DNA from 2 places in the Vibrio sp. E150_011 genome. Region 1 is predicted to be linked to the other one. Evidence: predicted binding sites of a transcription regulator. Region 1 holds the regulator's gene; the other holds the start of a gene.
What was found. Region 1 encodes PurR, which represses purine synthesis genes. Its sites were predicted from a motif close to TNANGNAAACGTTTNCNTNA; they were not measured.
Positions count from the first base shown of each region.

Region 2: a site for PurR is predicted at 3,857-3,876, ahead of pckA (phosphoenolpyruvate carboxykinase (ATP)). Genes of this name have one in related genera too.

Region 1 is NZ_JBHFOL010000019.1:728-9,102, reverse strand. Features, by position in the region: gene glgA (glycogen synthase GlgA) at 1-1,018, shown strand, start outside; gene ACE1OE_RS20825 (alpha/beta fold hydrolase) at 1,214-2,008, shown strand; gene ACE1OE_RS20820 (DUF2007 domain-containing protein) at 2,043-2,363, opposite strand; gene ACE1OE_RS20815 (TVP38/TMEM64 family protein) at 2,360-3,046, opposite strand; gene ACE1OE_RS20810 (TfoX/Sxy family DNA transformation protein) at 3,170-3,760, opposite strand; cyclic di-GMP riboswitch class I at 3,874-3,957, opposite strand; gene purR (HTH-type transcriptional repressor PurR) at 4,130-5,140, opposite strand; gene torD (molecular chaperone TorD) at 5,488-6,135, opposite strand; gene torR (two-component system response regulator TorR) at 6,427-7,137, shown strand; gene elyC (envelope biogenesis factor ElyC) at 7,371-8,318, opposite strand.
Region 2 is NZ_JBHFOL010000014.1:124,474-132,848, reverse strand. Features, by position in the region: gene ACE1OE_RS18680 (bifunctional GNAT family N-acetyltransferase/hotdog fold thioesterase) at 1-3, shown strand, start outside; gene ACE1OE_RS18675 (AsmA family protein) at 60-1,946, opposite strand; gene pckA (phosphoenolpyruvate carboxykinase (ATP)) at 2,055-3,680, opposite strand; gene hslO (Hsp33 family molecular chaperone HslO) at 4,012-4,893, opposite strand; gene hslR (ribosome-associated heat shock protein Hsp15) at 4,910-5,296, opposite strand; gene gspC (type II secretion system protein GspC) at 5,619-6,515, shown strand; gene gspD (type II secretion system secretin GspD) at 6,547-8,375, shown strand, end outside.

The sequences.
Region 1 (8,375 bases):
GCTTAAAACTCGATACGGTAGCGATGACCGTTTCAAGGATGTGAAGTCAGTTCTGACCGTTCACAATGCAATATTCAAAGGTATTTTTTCTTATAGCCAACTAGAAATTATCCCTGAACTTAATCTTTCCGGCATGGAGTTCCTGCAATACGGTGAAGGTTGGGTCAGTATGTTGCGAGCTGGCATTGCGTTTGCCGACAAAGTGAACGCGGTTAGCCCAAATTACGCTGCCGAGCTGGTTACCCCTCTGGGTTCTCATGGTCTAGTCGATGATTTTGTTCATCGTGCCAAAGACCTACACGGTATCGTAAATGGTTGTGATTATTCGGAGTGGGATCCGAGGAACGATGAGTTCTTACCGGTTAGCTATGAAGCCGAATTAGCGAGTATGCTAAAAGGTAAACTCGCGTCCAAAACGTTATTACAACAAGAGCTGAACCTGCCTGAGACTAATGTTCCTATGGTCGGGATGGTATGTCGTCTGACCCACCAAAAAGGGTTTCATTATATCCTGCCTATCTTAGAGAAGTTTCTCAAAAACGATGTGCAGATGGTTATTATTGGAACGGGTGAGTCTCAGATTGCGTCCCATTTACGTGATGTTGCCGCCGAGTATCCAGACAAATTGGCATTTGTAGAAGCCTATAGCAATCGCTTTGCTCATCTCGTAGAAGCGGGTTCGGATTTCTTCTTGATGCCATCTGAGTTTGAGGCTTGTGGGCTAAACCAGTTGTACAGTATGGCCTACGGCACCTTGCCTATCATTCGTAAGGTTGGTGGACTCAAAGATACAGTGATTGATTTTGATGATAACCCATCAGAAGCTACTGGCTTTGGTTTCGAAGAGCCGTGTCATGATGCGTTGCTTATTGTGTTGCAAAGGGCGCTGCTTTTTTATCTACAACAACCAGATGAAATGCATAATATCCAACTAAGAGCGATGCGTCGCGACTTCAGTTGGTTAGAGTCAGCAAAAGAATACAATAAAATGTATGAGATAGCGCTGCATCAACATTAATTTCGTTCCAACTCGAAAAGGCGACCTTAGGTCGCCTTTTTTATTTCCTGCCTATTTTTTCCGTTGCTTTTGTCAAGGACCGCTCTAGCTGGTTAACACTTCGAAATAATTTTCAAATAAATTATGTGCAGTTTTTAACAGCCGTTCCGTGAATTGTGATACCGTAATGCTCATCGCCATTACCTAAAAGATCCTATGTCAGAGAATCTACTGTTTCATAAAACTTACGCGCATCCTACGAGCAAAGAGTGGGTGGTGTTTGTACATGGTGCGGGTGGAAGTTCCTCGATTTGGTTTAAACAAATCAGAGCCTACAGAGAGCACTTTAATCTGCTGTTTGTCGATCTACGTGGGCATGGTAAGTCAAACGAGTTGATTAAAGATATTATGGCAAGTGGCTACACGTTTAAAAGTGTGACTATTGATATTCTTAAAGTGCTCGATCACCTTAAAATTCAATCGGCACACTTTGTTGGTATGTCACTTGGCACAATTATCGTCCGTAATATTGCTGAACTGGCCTCACCTCGAGTTCGTTCTATGGTGTTAGGGGGCGCTGTAACACGGTTTAATACCCGCTCACAGTTGCTTGTGAACCTAGGGAACTGGAGTAAGCATATTATCCCTTATATGTGGTTATATCGCTTATTCGCCTATATTGTTATGCCTCAGCGTGGACAAAAAGAATCTCGTCTTTTATTTGTGCGAGAAGCGAAGAAGCTGTGCCAGAAAGAATTTAAGAGATGGTACACGCTAACAACAGAGGTTAATCCACTTCATCGTTATTTCAAGGATAAAGAACTTCCTATTCCAACATTGTATTTAATGGGGGATAAAGACTATATGTTCATCCACCCAGTAAAAGAAATGGTAGCAGAGCATGAATCGAGCCGCTTGCTTGAAATTGAAAACTGCGGGCATGTCTGTAATGTCGAAAGACCAGATGAATTTAATAAACACTCCATCGCGTTTATTAAATCGGTACAGTAAAATAACCTTAAGTACTTTAATTGATGGTTAAGTGCTAACCGCTGAGTGCTAAGTGCTGACAGTTCCAGCATGCTCCAAACTGCGCTTCATTGAGCTCATTGCATTGTGGGCAGTGCCAGCTAGCTTGGTCGTGATTGTTCTCTTGTTGTTGCACCGCTAAGATTAACGATTTAGCTTTCGCCTCTTGGGATACTTCGTGTAACCAGATGTAAGGTAGGGAGCTTTCATCAAAAGGCACTTCGCCTCTCAATCCAAATACCCCCTCGCCACGTACCTCACACTGAACCCCTTCGGCAAACAGTTGCTGTTGCATGATATGTGTTTCGGTAGGATTATTACCTATGTATATCTTCATTTAGTCTGTACCTGGGGTGATTTTGAAAACCGAGCCATCGCCCATTTCGTGATTAAAGGAAATAACCCTAACAATGCAAAGGAAGCGAGAACAGCGGGTGATACTATGCCTGATAGACTGTCAATACTGGCGAGTTGGGTGCCTGCATTAAGGTAAACCGCAGTACCCGGTAGCATACCAAGTTGACTAACCAAATAGTATTTTGAAACGCGAATTGGGGTTAGCCCCATGAGTAGGTTAATTAGAAAAAATGGGAAAATAGGGATGAGTCTCAAAGAAAAAAGGTAAAAAGCACCATCCTTTTCAACGCCCTTGTTGATCGTCGCCAGTTTACCGCCGAACCGCTTTTGTACCCAATCACGTAGAAGAAAACGACTGCTAAGAAAAGCGAGCGTAGCGCCAATAGTACTTGCAAAAGAGACCAGCAATAAGCTCACCCAAAAACCAAATAACGCGGCGCCCAACAAAGTGACGACAGCGGCGCCTGGGACAGAGAAGGCGGTGATGGTGATATACAGAAAGAAATAGGTAAGCGCGGCAACCAAAAAATTATTGTCAATATAAGTGGCAAGCGCTGCCTGTTGTGCCTTGGCATTTTCTAACGTCAGGTATTGTCCAAACTCTACGCCTAGAAAAACAATAACGGCAACAAATCCTAAGCCCAATAACAATTTTTTACTCATGTCCTACTCCATGTCGATAATGCATCTTTAGTATAAGACACGAACATCGGAATTTAACTTTCAAACAGATAAAAAAAAATCAGCTAATGGGCTGATTTTTTTATAAGTAAGAGAGAACAAGTACTAATTGATATGATTGGCTAGCTCGTCGCGCTTGGCTTGTGGAATCACAGACCAGTGAGTACCATTAATCGCACCTTCTAACGCCCAAAGTAATTCGAGACCGACACTTGTCGAGTGTGTTTTTTGAATTGCCTTGAAGGCTTCAACGGATCCATGCTCTTGAAGTGAGTTCACCGATTCTATCCCCGCTTTTTTGAGCATGCGCTCTGTTGCAAGACGCAAATTCGGGAGATCTTTTAATCGGGTTGGTTTGCAGTCAGATTGTTTTACTTTTTCATCTTTTGCGTAATCCAACGCTGAGCGTGCATAGTTCAATATCAACTCACTGTCATTCCAGCTATCTTCAGGCAGGGCAAAATATTTTGTCACTACTGGGAATCCACGTTTTTTATAAACGTAAGGCTTGAAGCCGTTTTGCTTGAATGTCGCGACGGTTGTTGGGTTAGTTCTGATGTGTAATTTACTGTTCACTGCTAATGCAAACATCGTATCGTCAACAAAAATGCCAAATCCACCGAACATAGAGCGGGATTTGACTTTTCCAAGTTGAGCGAACAACTGCATCGAATTTTTTAATATTGGATTGTCCATATTTGTCTTTTCTCGGTGTTATTTGATTGTGTCACCAAAATCAGGTCCGAGAGTGTAGCAAACAGGCATCAATTCCTTGTTAAATTAAAAACAAGAATTCAGTGTCCTTTGCCATCGGTAACCCCGCTACCTACCATAAATGGTTTAGGCCGGAGGCTTTGCGTCCCAACTTTTCAGATGGTTTGCCCTGTGCGTGACTTTGTTAGAATAAAGAAAAAATGCGTTAATCTGCATTGAGATATAACTAAAGTGTGACGTTGCTTCAAAAATTAGGCGGGTATTTGTGCTTAAGAGGTAACATAAACTAACAATTAGGCGTCTAAAATCTGGGAACAAGATCAAAAAAAAGCGCCTAACTAGGCGCCTTTGTCATTTTGTTGTCAGGTTTTTGACAGAGTGGCGTTCAATTATCTCGGGGTGCATCTCAAATATACGTTTGTCATGACCTTTATCTTTTATGCGTTCTAGCAAAATCTCAAAGGCGTTCTTTCCGACACGACGTTTCGGTTGGTGAACCGTCGTCAGTGGTGGAGAAAAATACTCAGCAAGCTCAATGTTATCGTAACCAATCACAGAGATATCTTCTGGTACGTTCAAACCGAGTTGTTGTAAACGACTCATAAGGCCTAACGCCATCGTATCGTTAAAGCAGAACACGGCGCTTGGTCGTTCTTCCATTGCGGCAATACGATTCGCTGCGATGACCGCTGTGTCACACTCAAAGTTACCTTCAAATATACGGTCTTCTTTCATTTCGATGCCGGCTTCTGATAGCGCACGCTTGTAACCAATAATGCGTTCTTGGCACACCGCTTTTTCTAGGTGACCGCTCAAACATGCGATGTCCGTATGGCCTTTATCAATTAGGTATTTTGTGGCGAGATAACCACCTTCCTCCGAATTATCAATGATCTTATCTGCTTGCGAGCTCTCAGGACCCCAGTCCATGATCACTTTAGGAATATCGGAGTGACGATCAAGCATGCTAAGAAGCTCTTCTGTGAGATCTGAACACATGACGAGAATACCGTCGACGCGCTTCTCTGCTAGCATTCGAATGTAATCTCTCTGCTTTTCATACACGCCACCAGTGTTACACAGAATTAATGTGTAACCTTGACGATAGCAATAGCTTTCAACGCCATCGATAACCTCGGAGAAGAATAAGTTCGTTGATTGTGTAACCAACATACCGATGGTTTTCGTTGAGTTACATTTTAAGCTTCGCGCAACGGCGCTTGGCGCGTAATTGAGTTCTTCTACGGCGGCGTTGACTTTTTCTTGTGTGGCTTCGGCAACAAAACGTGTTTTGTTAATAACGTGAGACACAGTAGTAGTTGAAACGCCAGCTAGACGGGCGACATCTTTGATTGTTGCCATAGCTTTATCCTATTAGTAACGGCTTTTGCGTATGGTCAGCAAAAACGTCGTTGCGGTAATGCAGCTTTGTTTAATTAAAAAAGCGCTTTGGTGTATGGAATGCGTACCGAGTAAGTGAACCTAGTGACACATTGGATTCCAATTGTGGGTTAGCTATTCACCTGACAAGGACATAATAGCTAAAGATAGGAAAGCATGGGGCACTAAAATTTGGTTTTCGCATTGAAACGGCGGATTGTAATGCTAGTCGGTGACTCTAGCAACGTTTCAACCGACAAATTTGATGATAAATTAAAATTAATACGGGGTGACACCGCCACCTTGATTGATAGCGGTGTCTGCATCGGTTACTCAGCAGTTAAATAGTTAAGGTCTAACTGACAAAATGCAATGAGGAGTGTTGCTACCGCGGCGTAAAATCCAAATTCATCATACTCTTTACATTTTTTTTCGAATTGAGGCAGCCATGTCATCAAGTGCTGATTAAGGTAATCAGCTTGCTCTAATAATGCGTTGTTGATGTGCGCCTCGGACTCCAGTTCATTAGAACGAATAATAAGGTTGCCGAGAAAGTCCAACTCTATCGCGAGGTGATCGGCTGGCTCATTTAAGTCTTCAGAGACGGCGACATTGTGTTTTTTTAACAGCTCGGTCATGTCATTAGCCGGTTTATCATTGAGAAGACCTGATTCACCTATGTACATTGAGGCATAAGGTAATGCGCCATGCTTATCTGATTTAAGAAATAGGTCACAAAAATCTGCGGATAGCTCAAGTTGGGCGTCTTCTCGAGTCTGTAATCGGTTCAAGCCATCAATGAGTGTATTGATCGGCGCTTCGAGTGATGGGTTTTCACCGAGACCGCTCAAAAAAGAACGTATTTCGACACTGTGATATTTATCCAGTTCTTGTTGAGTAAGCTCTTTGGCAAATAGGCTAGAAAGCCACCAGTATATCTCTGCACGTTGTTCATTAAATGCTTTCAATTCTTGCATCTTGTTCTCTCCAAAAGTCTTGCCCTTATTTTAGACAATAAAAATGAACAGCAGTAAGGGCAATAATGAAAAAAATCGAACGTTTATGAAGATAAATGAATAAAAGAGCGGTTGATGGTTTTAAAGCGACACCAGATGGGCAAGGTTCTGATTGCATATAGTGGATAAAAAGTGTTCTTGTCTTGAATCAATAAAAACACGACTTTCTACACAATACCGTAATGTCCGCTAGAATTGTGACTAATTATGAATAGAATGGCTTCGGTCATAGATAGAATAGAAACGGTGAATATGAGTTATCACGTATTAGTAGTTGAAGATGATGTCGTTACGCGTAGCAAGTTGTCTGGTTACTTTGAGAGTGAAGGCTATTTAGTAAGCGAGGCTGAAAGCGGTGAAGAGATGCGACAAGTATTGCAGTCTTCCAGTGTCGACCTTGTCATGCTTGATATCAATCTTCCTGGTGAAGATGGTCTGATGTTAACTCGAGAGTTACGTAGCCAGTCTGATATCGGTATTATATTGGTAACAGGTCGTACTGATAGTATTGATCGGATCGTTGGCCTAGAAATGGGCGCAGATGACTATGTAACGAAACCGTTTGAATTAAGAGAATTATTGGTCAGAGTTAAAAACTTACTGTGGCGTATCGCCCAAGCTCGTAAGCAGCCCTTAATATCGCAAAGTGCCGAGAACGAGCATGTTGTGCACTTTGGGGAGTGGTTATTCGATAAACAACGCCGCTCATTAAGTTGCAATGGTGAACCAGTAAAACTGACAAAAGCCGAGTATGAGCTTTTAGTCGCGTTATCTACTTACCCTAATCAAGTTCTGAGTCGTGAGCGAATCTTGAACATGATCAGTCATCGAGTTGACGCGCCAAATGATCGCACTATTGATGTATTAATCCGACGTATGCGCACTAAAATGGAAGCGGATCCGAAAAACCCACAAATATTCATCACGGTTCATGGTGAAGGATATATGTTTGCGGGTGACTAGCGACTACGTTTAATTTAACGATGTAGGTTGCACTCTTTCACAAAAAATAGCGTGTCTCATCATTAAAAAACAGTACTCAATTGTAAAAAAAGCCAGGCGTTTAACACAGCCTGGCTTTTTACATCAATGTACTTAGATCCAGTGCACTTAGATCCAGTGCACTTAGAACCAGAGCACTTAGCGCCAGCGTACTTAGAACCACAGCAATTAGAGCGAGATGATATTATCCCTAGCTAAGGTTGAGCAGATTCTGCAGGTGGGCTAAGCGCCTTGTCAGAGTTAGTATCCACTGGCATGCCTTCATTTCCCTGTTCACCCTCAACGTTACTCTCTCCTACAACGGTTGCATCGTCGTCACCTTCTAACGTTGAAAGTGGATTATTTTCAGGCGTGAGCTCATCTGTAGACGACACTCCCTCGCTAGCAACCCAGTCACGTAACCTTTGCCATGCCAGCCCCATGGTTTCATGCCAGTATCGCTCTGTTTGTTCGAGGTAGCGAGCTTGTGGGGTATATTTTTGCCATGCTTGCTCAATATCTTTTTGGGCCAAAAAGTTAGTGGGCGCAGGGTAGGGTACTAAGCCTGCAGATTCAAACTCGTACATCGCTCTTTGCATATGACTGGCTGACGTCACAAGAACCAATTTTCTGTTTTTGACAAACGCGGTGGCTTGTCTCGCTTCTTCCCAGGTGTCTTTCGCGGTTTCAAGCAAAATAATCTCGGACTTAGCGACACCAAGTCCCAGTGCGACCTTCGCCATCATTCTTGCGTGGCTGACATCGGTGCCACCTGCGTATCCAGAGAGGATCATTTTTGCACCAGGGTACATACGCATAATTCGTATGCCTTCGCTGAGCCTCATAAGTGAGGTTCGACTAAGCTGCGACGTCGGAGGCAAGTCATCATCAACAGTATGACCCCCACCGAGCACCATGACATAGTCAATCGTTTCGTTGATCGGTAAGAAAGGCTTGTATTGACGCTCTAATGGCATCAATAATCGGCTTGACAAAGGTTGGAAGGCGATGAGAAAAATCCCACAAAGTGATACAAGAATAATCATGCATCCTATTCTGCGCCTTGCAGTAAACATAATAAGCGCGAGTCCCAAAAAACCTAGGATCAGCATAGCTGGCAAAGGCATTAGAAGGGATGACACGATTGTTTTCAGCTCAAACATAAACTAATAGTCCGAAAAAACACCACTTAACGCTAAAAAAGGAGCTTGCCCCTTTAT
Region 2 (8,375 bases), on a different contig from region 1:
TAACTCTCGGAACGATATTTGGAGTGTGAGAATACCTAATATCGCTCGAGTGATGACCGTTATTCGTGGGGACATGTTATTTGTGTTCTCTTATCGACAACGCCAGTCAGTAGATTAATGTGGAGTGTAGCTTGGCACTCATCGGTGAGCTTCAATGGTAAGTTCGATGTTTTACTGTCGCCGAGGTCAATATTTCCTGATGCGCTGCCACTTAGGCGTGCTCCCTGAATGTAGAAAGGCTTGAGTGATAATACACCCCGTGTCGCTAACAAGTGAAATGGGCTCGCTTCAACAGGGGTATAGGTGCTATTTTCTGTTGCGATTTCAACACCATTAAATACCGCTGTTAGCTCTCCTGTTAGCGTTCTTGAAAAAGTAAGTGTATCAGCGATAAGTACATCGATGGACAGATCGATATCAGCAGTGCCACGGGCGTCGATCGTGTCTGAGGGTTGCACGTATTGTAATAGTGCTAAAGGCAAGGAATATGCTTTAGCTTTGATTTGCAATGGTTGGCTAGTGGTAGAGAAATCCAGACTCGCATTGATGTCGAGATAGCCTTTATCATAAGGAACAAAAAGTCGACTAAGCTGCCATTTCCCATCTTGGCTTTCGGTCTCTAATGCTACCTGACTGCCTTTAACACTGCCAATGCTGACGCTGTTGGCCGACGCTGCCGCTTTACCTTGCCACAATCCCCATTGGCCGTTGCGTTTCAGCTCTAAATCTTCAGCTGTTAAATTAAATCCAGTCACTTGCCAGTTTGGCTGTTGTTGCAATTGAATCCATTGACCACGGTTGATGGTGAGTCGCTTAACCTTTAGAGAGTTTATATCGACGAGTGGTAAGTAGTGATATAAAGCTAAAATCGAATCCTGTTGATCTTCCTCATAAAGCTTTACACCATCGATAGTGAGCTTTTCCAGCGATAATACATGTTGTTGCCACAAGCCTGTAAATTGAATTCGGCCTTGCTCAAGTGTTGTATCAACATCTTTAATATTAACCACACCACCATCGATATTTACATCTATGGTGGGCTCAATAAATGATAAATTTTGATACTGAATACTGTCTGCATCAAACGACAAGTAGGCATCAACTTGACTCCAAATAGATTCTCTCAAATCGATATTTTCAAATGACGCGTTGAGGTTTTCTATTTTACTGTCTTTGTATCGAACGTTTGATCGTAAGACATCGAGGCTATTGATATGACCGATCGTATCTAGAAGAGCGGCATATTTATCGAAAAGCTGGCTAGTTAAGTCTATATCGAGTTTTTCGATGGTGGTATTGACCAGAGACCAAGTATTGTTTTCATATTGTGCCTGGGTAGATATATTTGCTTCATTCCATATGAACGATGCACCGTAAATTTTGCTGTTTTGTCCTTTAAGCTCACCATCAATGAGTACATCCTTAATGGACTCTCCTTGGTAGTAAATCTGCGAGGCTCGAAGCTGTAATTCACCCTTAGTTAATAAAATATCAGGGTTGTATTGGACATGGCGAAGTTGAAGCTGAAGATCATTGATGATCACATCATTGTTTGAATAATCAATATGATCGAGCGCTAAGTTTTCGATCGATAGCTGATGAGCCAATGATAGTGAGTGATTTGATAGCGTTGAGCCTGACAACAAAAGTTCATGAATACGCAGCGGAGTCTTTGTTGAAACCGGCATCCCTAGCCAAACAGACATACTATTGGCTTCAATGGGCTTCTCTCCCTCAGCCTCAATACGTAGATTGATAAAGTCGAATTGGTTTGGATATTGATAGTGTATCGATTCACTCGTCACTTTTATATTGAACAGCTTATTTATCGTTTGTGTCACTATTGGATTGGCGTATTGCGTATGCAGTAAGGCAAAGAGTGCCAATATAGCAATGAGCCCTAATGCGAAAAGCGCGATTAAGATTGCTATTGTTTTTCGTATCACGTTGAATTCTCTACCTACTGAATATAATGATCAATTTAGCCCGAAAGTGACTAAAAAGCCCCTCTTATGAGGGGCTTTGTGGCTAAAACTTGGATGCTTATCTAAGTATTAGTCTAATTGAGGGCCTGCCGCTACCAATGCCTGGCCTTCAGAGGTATCCGTGTATTTTTCAAAGTTGTTGATAAAGCGTTTTGCTAAGTCGTCAGCTTTGCTTTCCCATTGCAGTGGATCGACATAGGTATCTCGTGGGTCTAAGATCTCAGTGTCGACACCCGGAAGTGAGGTTGGTACTTCTAGGTTAAAGACCGGAATAGTTGTTGTTTCGACTTGTTCTATTGAGCCATCTAAGATTGCATCAATAATGCCGCGGGTATCTTGGATAGAGATACGTTTACCAGAGCCGTTCCAACCCGTATTAACTAAGTATGCTTCTGCGCCTGCAGCTTCCATACGTTTAACCAACACTTCCGCATATTGAGTTGGGTGAAGTGTAAGGAACGCCGCACCAAAACACGCAGAGAATGTAGGTGTTGGTTCTGTAATACCACGCTCTGTACCGGCCAACTTAGCGGTAAAACCAGAGAGGAAATGGTATTTTGTTTGTTCTGGTGTCAGCTTCGAAACCGGAGGTAACACGCCAAACGCATCGGCAGATAAGAAAATGACTTTATTCGCATGACCGCCTTTCGATACTGGTTTTACGATGTTATCGATATGATGAATAGGGTAGGAAACACGAGTGTTTTCTGTTTTAGAGCCATCATCAAAGTCGATAGAGCCATCGTTGCGTACGGTTACATTTTCTAATAATGCATCGCGGCGGATGGCATTATAAATATCAGGCTCAGCTTCTTTAGATAGATTGATCGTTTTCGCGTAGCAGCCACCTTCAAAGTTGAAGATACCATCGTCATCCCAGCCATGCTCATCATCACCAATCAATTGACGTTTTGGATCGGTAGATAATGTTGTCTTACCTGTGCCAGAGAGTCCGAAGAAAACGGCTACGTCATCATTCTCACCCTTGTTAGCGGAACAGTGCATGGATGCAATACCCTTGAGCGGCAAGAAGTAGTTCATCATTGCGAACATACCTTTCTTCATTTCACCGCCATACCAAGTGCCGCCGATCAGCTGCATTTTCTCGGTAAGGTTGAACACCGTGAAGTTTTCAGAGTTTAGGCCCTGTTCTTCCCATTTTTGGTTGGTGCATTTTGCGCCATTCATTACAACAAAATCAGCTTCAAATGTTGCGAGTTCTTCTTCACTTGGACGAATGAACATGTTTTTCACAAAGTGAGCCTGCCATGCCACCTCGGTAACGACTCGAATACATAGACGAGTATCTGGATTGGTACCACAGTAGCCATCAATAACGAATAGGCGCTTGTTTGAAAGCTGCCCAGTGACCAATGTTTTTAGTTCGTCCCAGACTTCTTTTGAAATAGCTTTGTTGTCGTTTTTACCTTGATCTGACCACCACATCGTGTCGCGAGTCGTATCGTCCCGTACGATGAATTTATCTTTGGGGGAGCGACCTGTAAAAATGCCCGTATCAACGGCAACGGCACCAAGTTCTGTGACAACGCCTTTTTCATATCCTTGCAATGTATCTAGGGTTTCTTCGGTGAATAGTTGCTCATAACTTGGATTGCGAAGAATCTCAGTTGAGCCTGTGATGCCATATTGAGTAAGATCGAGTTGTGCAGCCTTATTAATGTCCATAACGGTCATAGGTGCTCCTTATTGGATTTTTGTAGGGATTTTAAAATTATTATAATTTGTTTTTTATTTTGAACTCCATGCTAGCAATGGACACCAGATAAAACAGGGATATAGTTCAAAAATTACTCATCATATAGTGACTGTTTTAAGTGTTTGGTCACATATTAAATCGCGATGGTTTATTCTAGAGCAAACCTTTGCGCCAGAGTAAATGTAACATAAGTGAATATGGTTTGGTGATAGGTTCTATCTGATAATGTTGTGGTTTCGTTAAATTTTTCACAAAAAAAAAGCCAGTTCATTGTGAACTGGCTTGTGTAACATATTTCGAACAATGAAATTAGTGCAGAGTCGGTTTGTCGTCTTGCGTATTGTTTTCTGCGAATAGGGCTTTGATATCAGTCTCATCAAATGAATAAGAAGAGCCACAATAATCACAGTGCAGAGCAATCTCTCCTTCTTGCGCCAAGATATCGTAAACTTCTTCTTGTGCGATGGTACTAATGGCATCAGCACTGCGCTCACGAGAGCAGCCGCAAAAGAATTCAACTTCTTTTGGCTCAAATAACTGCACCTTGTCTTGGTTATATAGACGGTACAACAAGTCATTCGCTTCTAGTGTAAATAACTCTTCATCTTTGACGGTGTTCGTCAATTGCTCCAAGTGTTCAAAATCATCTGGTGTACCTGTGCCATCAGGCATGACTTGTAGCAACATACCGGCCGCTTTCGCTTGACCATCTTGTGTACCAGTACGAATCCAAAGGCGCGTTTTTAGCTGTTCAGAGCGTTCAAAGTACCCTTCTAAGACTTCAGCTAGGTTATTACCTTCAAGACCAACAACGCCTTGGTAGCGCTCACCATTATCAGGTGTAATCGTAATCACTAAGTAACCCTTACCTAGCATGTCGTGAATAGAAGCGTCATCGGCAATCTGACCTTCCCAACGAGCGACACCACGAAGTTTTTGGTTGTGGTCACCGTTAATTACTGCCAAAGAAACAGGGCCATCACCTTGCAGTTGCATGGTAATCGAACCCTCAAACTTTAATGTAGCAGTTAACAGGCTGGTTGAGACTAGAAGCTCTCCTAGCAAGCTTTGTAGCGCCGCTGGATATTCCTTGCTAGAGATAATCTCTTGATATGCAGTATCAAGTTGTACAAGCTCACCTCGTACAGATAGCTCGTCAAAAAGGTAGCGATTTAATGTGTTGTTAGCCATGTGGGGAAGCTCCAGCTTATTGGTTCTTAAACTTAATGATATTGCGGCGTTGTTTTTTATCAGGACGACGCTCTGGACTAGGGTTATGTGCATTCAGTTTGCGCTGCGAAGCAAATTCTTCTCGCTTGGTAATACTCTCTTTCGTCTCGGAATAAAGAGTCTGGGCTTCCGGTGCTCCTCTACGCTGCGCTGAGATCTGTTCAATGACGACGGTTTTTTCTTCGTTGCCTTGGCGAAGTGTGATTACTGCATTCAACTCCACCATCTTACTTGGTTTTGAACGTTGACCATTATAATGGACTTTGCCACCATCGACCATGTTGCGCGCAATACTGCGTGTTTTATAAAATCGAGCCGCCCACAACCATTTATCGAGGCGAACGGCATTATTTTCTGAACTCATTTCGATTCCTGCTTTCTAAATCGCATCTGTGATAGCTTAAGCCACAAATGAACCTGTATTAGGACGAATAACTCATCCGCTTTAGGACGAATATCCTACTAAATGGTGCTTAGCTCTAAAAAAATCAACCCTAGCGCCCAGATTGCATGACAGTATTATGAGATGTGACATAATCTCATAATATAGCTGTGGTATAGTCCTGAGACTAATCTTGCTAAACAGAACGCTTAAGGAAAAGCAATTTTAATGCGCATATATAACGAAATATCATCAGAGACGGGACACTAGGAGAGTGAAAGGATTTTCCATTTCGGCAACGACAATACAGCCGGCGTTTTTTATTTCATACTTACGTCGTTGTTTACATTATCAATCTCAATTGAGCTTATTCATCGCGTTATGCTTACTCGGACTATCGGCTTGGGTTGCGGGTGTCTTGGTTTGGCAGCTATTTCCTCAGTCATCTTCTGTGAGTCGTTGGGCGCCACCTATTGCAGTCGCTACTCAAGTTAATGGTGCGACGGACACCGCTCATTCTTCCGACATCAATAAAGCAAATATCTTCGGTCAATATCAACGAGATCAAAAAGTGGTGCAAGCGCCCGTGGTGACGGATGCTCCAAAAACCCGCTTGAATGTTGTTTTGGTTGGCTCCGTTGTGAGCAGTAACCCTGAGCGCAGTTTGGCAGTCGTCGCCAATAGAGGCAAGCAAGGCACCTATGGTATAGGAGAGCAGATTGATGGCACTCGAGCGAGCATCGCAGCTGTCTTTATTGATCGTATTATCATCTCTAATGCTGGTCGTGACGAAACGGTGATGCTAGAAGGGATCGAATATAAAAAGTTAGAGCTGAAACAGCCAGCACCAGCCGCTGCCTCTAATGTTGTTGGCAACAATCCAGTCGATAACGAAGAAAAGTTGGCTGCCATTCGCAATACGATTACTCAAGATCCACAACAAATATTCCAATATGTGCGCCTTTCTCAAGTGAAGCGAGATGGCAAAATATCGGGTTATCGCGTTAGTCCTGGTAGAGATGCTGAGCTGTTTAACGCGGTAGGCTTACAAAATGGTGATATCGCCATTGCATTGAATGGCGCAGATCTCACCGATCCGGCGGCTATGGGACAAATTTATCAATCCATTACGGATTTGACCGAACTTAACCTAACGGTTGAGCGTGATGGACAACAACACGACATCTTTATTCAATTCTAGTCGTGAAAGCAGTATTTCAAGGGAGCAACAAGTGAAGAGTTGGCTTAAGAAAAGTACCTGGTTATTGATGGGCAGCCTAATGGTGGTTCCAACAATATCTGCCAATGAATTTAGCGCCAGTTTCAAGGGAACCGATATACAAGAGTTTATTAATATCGTAGGACGTAACCTCGATAAAACGATCATTGTCGACCCATCGGTGCGCGGTAAAGTTGATGTTCGAAGCTACGATGTGTTGAGTGAGGAGCAATATTACAGCTTCTTCTTAAACGTATTAGAGGTTTATGGCTACGCTGTTGTTGAAATGGATAACAACATACTTAAGGTGATTAAAGCCAAAGATGCCAAGACATCGGCGATCCCTGTTGTTGGAGATGATGATACTGCCAACGGTGATAGCGTTATTACGCGAGTTGTCGCTGTGAGAAATGTCTCTGTGCGAGAGTTGTCTCCCTTGTTAAGACAACTCAATGATAATGCTGGAGCCGGTAACGTTGTTCACTACGACCCGGCTAATATTATCTTGATCACAGGGCGAGCGGCAGTGGTTAATCGTTTAGCGGATATCATTCGACGCGTGGATCAGGCTGGTGATAAAGAGATTGAGGTCGTAGAGCTACAAAATGCCTCGGCGGCAGAGATGGTGCGTATTGTCGATGCATTGAATAAAACGACTGATGCAAAAAACACCCCAGCTTTACTACAACCGAAGCTGGTGGCTGATGACCGAACTAACTCAATCCTAATTTCGGGTGACCCGAAAGTGCGTAAGCGTCTACGCACCTTAATTAGTCAGCTTGATGTTGAGATGGCGACTAAAGGCAATAATCGAGTTCAATATCTTCGTTACGCGAAAGCCGAAGATTTGGTCGAAGTATTGAAAGGCGTTTCTGATAATTTGCAAAAAGAAAAGCAATCAGGTGGCAACTCTAATTCTACTGCGAATCGCAGCGAAGTGATGATCGCCGCCCATGCTGATACCAATGCCTTAGTACTTACCGCCCCACCCGATATTATGAAAGCATTGCTAGAAGTGATCTCTCAGCTTGATATTCGTCGCGCACAAGTACTTATTGAGGCTTTGATCGTGGAGCTAGCGGATGTCGATGGCGCTAACTTAGGGGTGCAATGGGGTAATGCCAGTACAGGGAGTGTAGTTCAATTCTCCAACACGGGAGCCTCTATCGGCAGCGTGATGGTGGGTATGGAAGATGCAAAGGACAAGACGACAACAGAAACGCGAACCGATTCGAATGGTAACCCTTATAACGTTGAAACGAAAACATCGGGTGATTATACCGCACTTGCTAGCGCGCTTGGTGGAGTACAAGGTGCAGCTGTTGGTATCGCTATGGGTGACTGGACAGCGTTAATTACAGCAGTATCAAGTACATCCAATTCTAATATTCTGTCTTCACCAAGTATTACTGTGATGGATAATGGTGAAGCCTCGTTCATTGTGGGTGAAGAAGTCCCTGTGTTGACAGGCTCTACTGCGGGTTCAAATAATAGCAATCCATTCCAAACCGTTGAGCGTAAAGAGGTGGGGATTAAGCTTAAAGTGGTCCCACAGATTAACGAAGGTAACTCGGTTCAGCTAACGATTGAACAAGAAGTTTCGAATGTTTTGGGTGCCAGTGGTGCCGTCGACGTTCGTTTTGCAAAAAGGCAGCTCAATACGTCGGTCATGATTCAAGATGGTCAGATGTTAGTGCTAGGTGGCCTAATTGATGAGCGTGCGGCTGAAAGTGAGTCAAAGGTACCATTCTTAGGCGATATTCCTTACCTCGGGCGCTTGTTCACTTCAACCAGTACGACGGTTGAGAAAAAGAATCTTATGGTATTTATAAAGCCCACGAT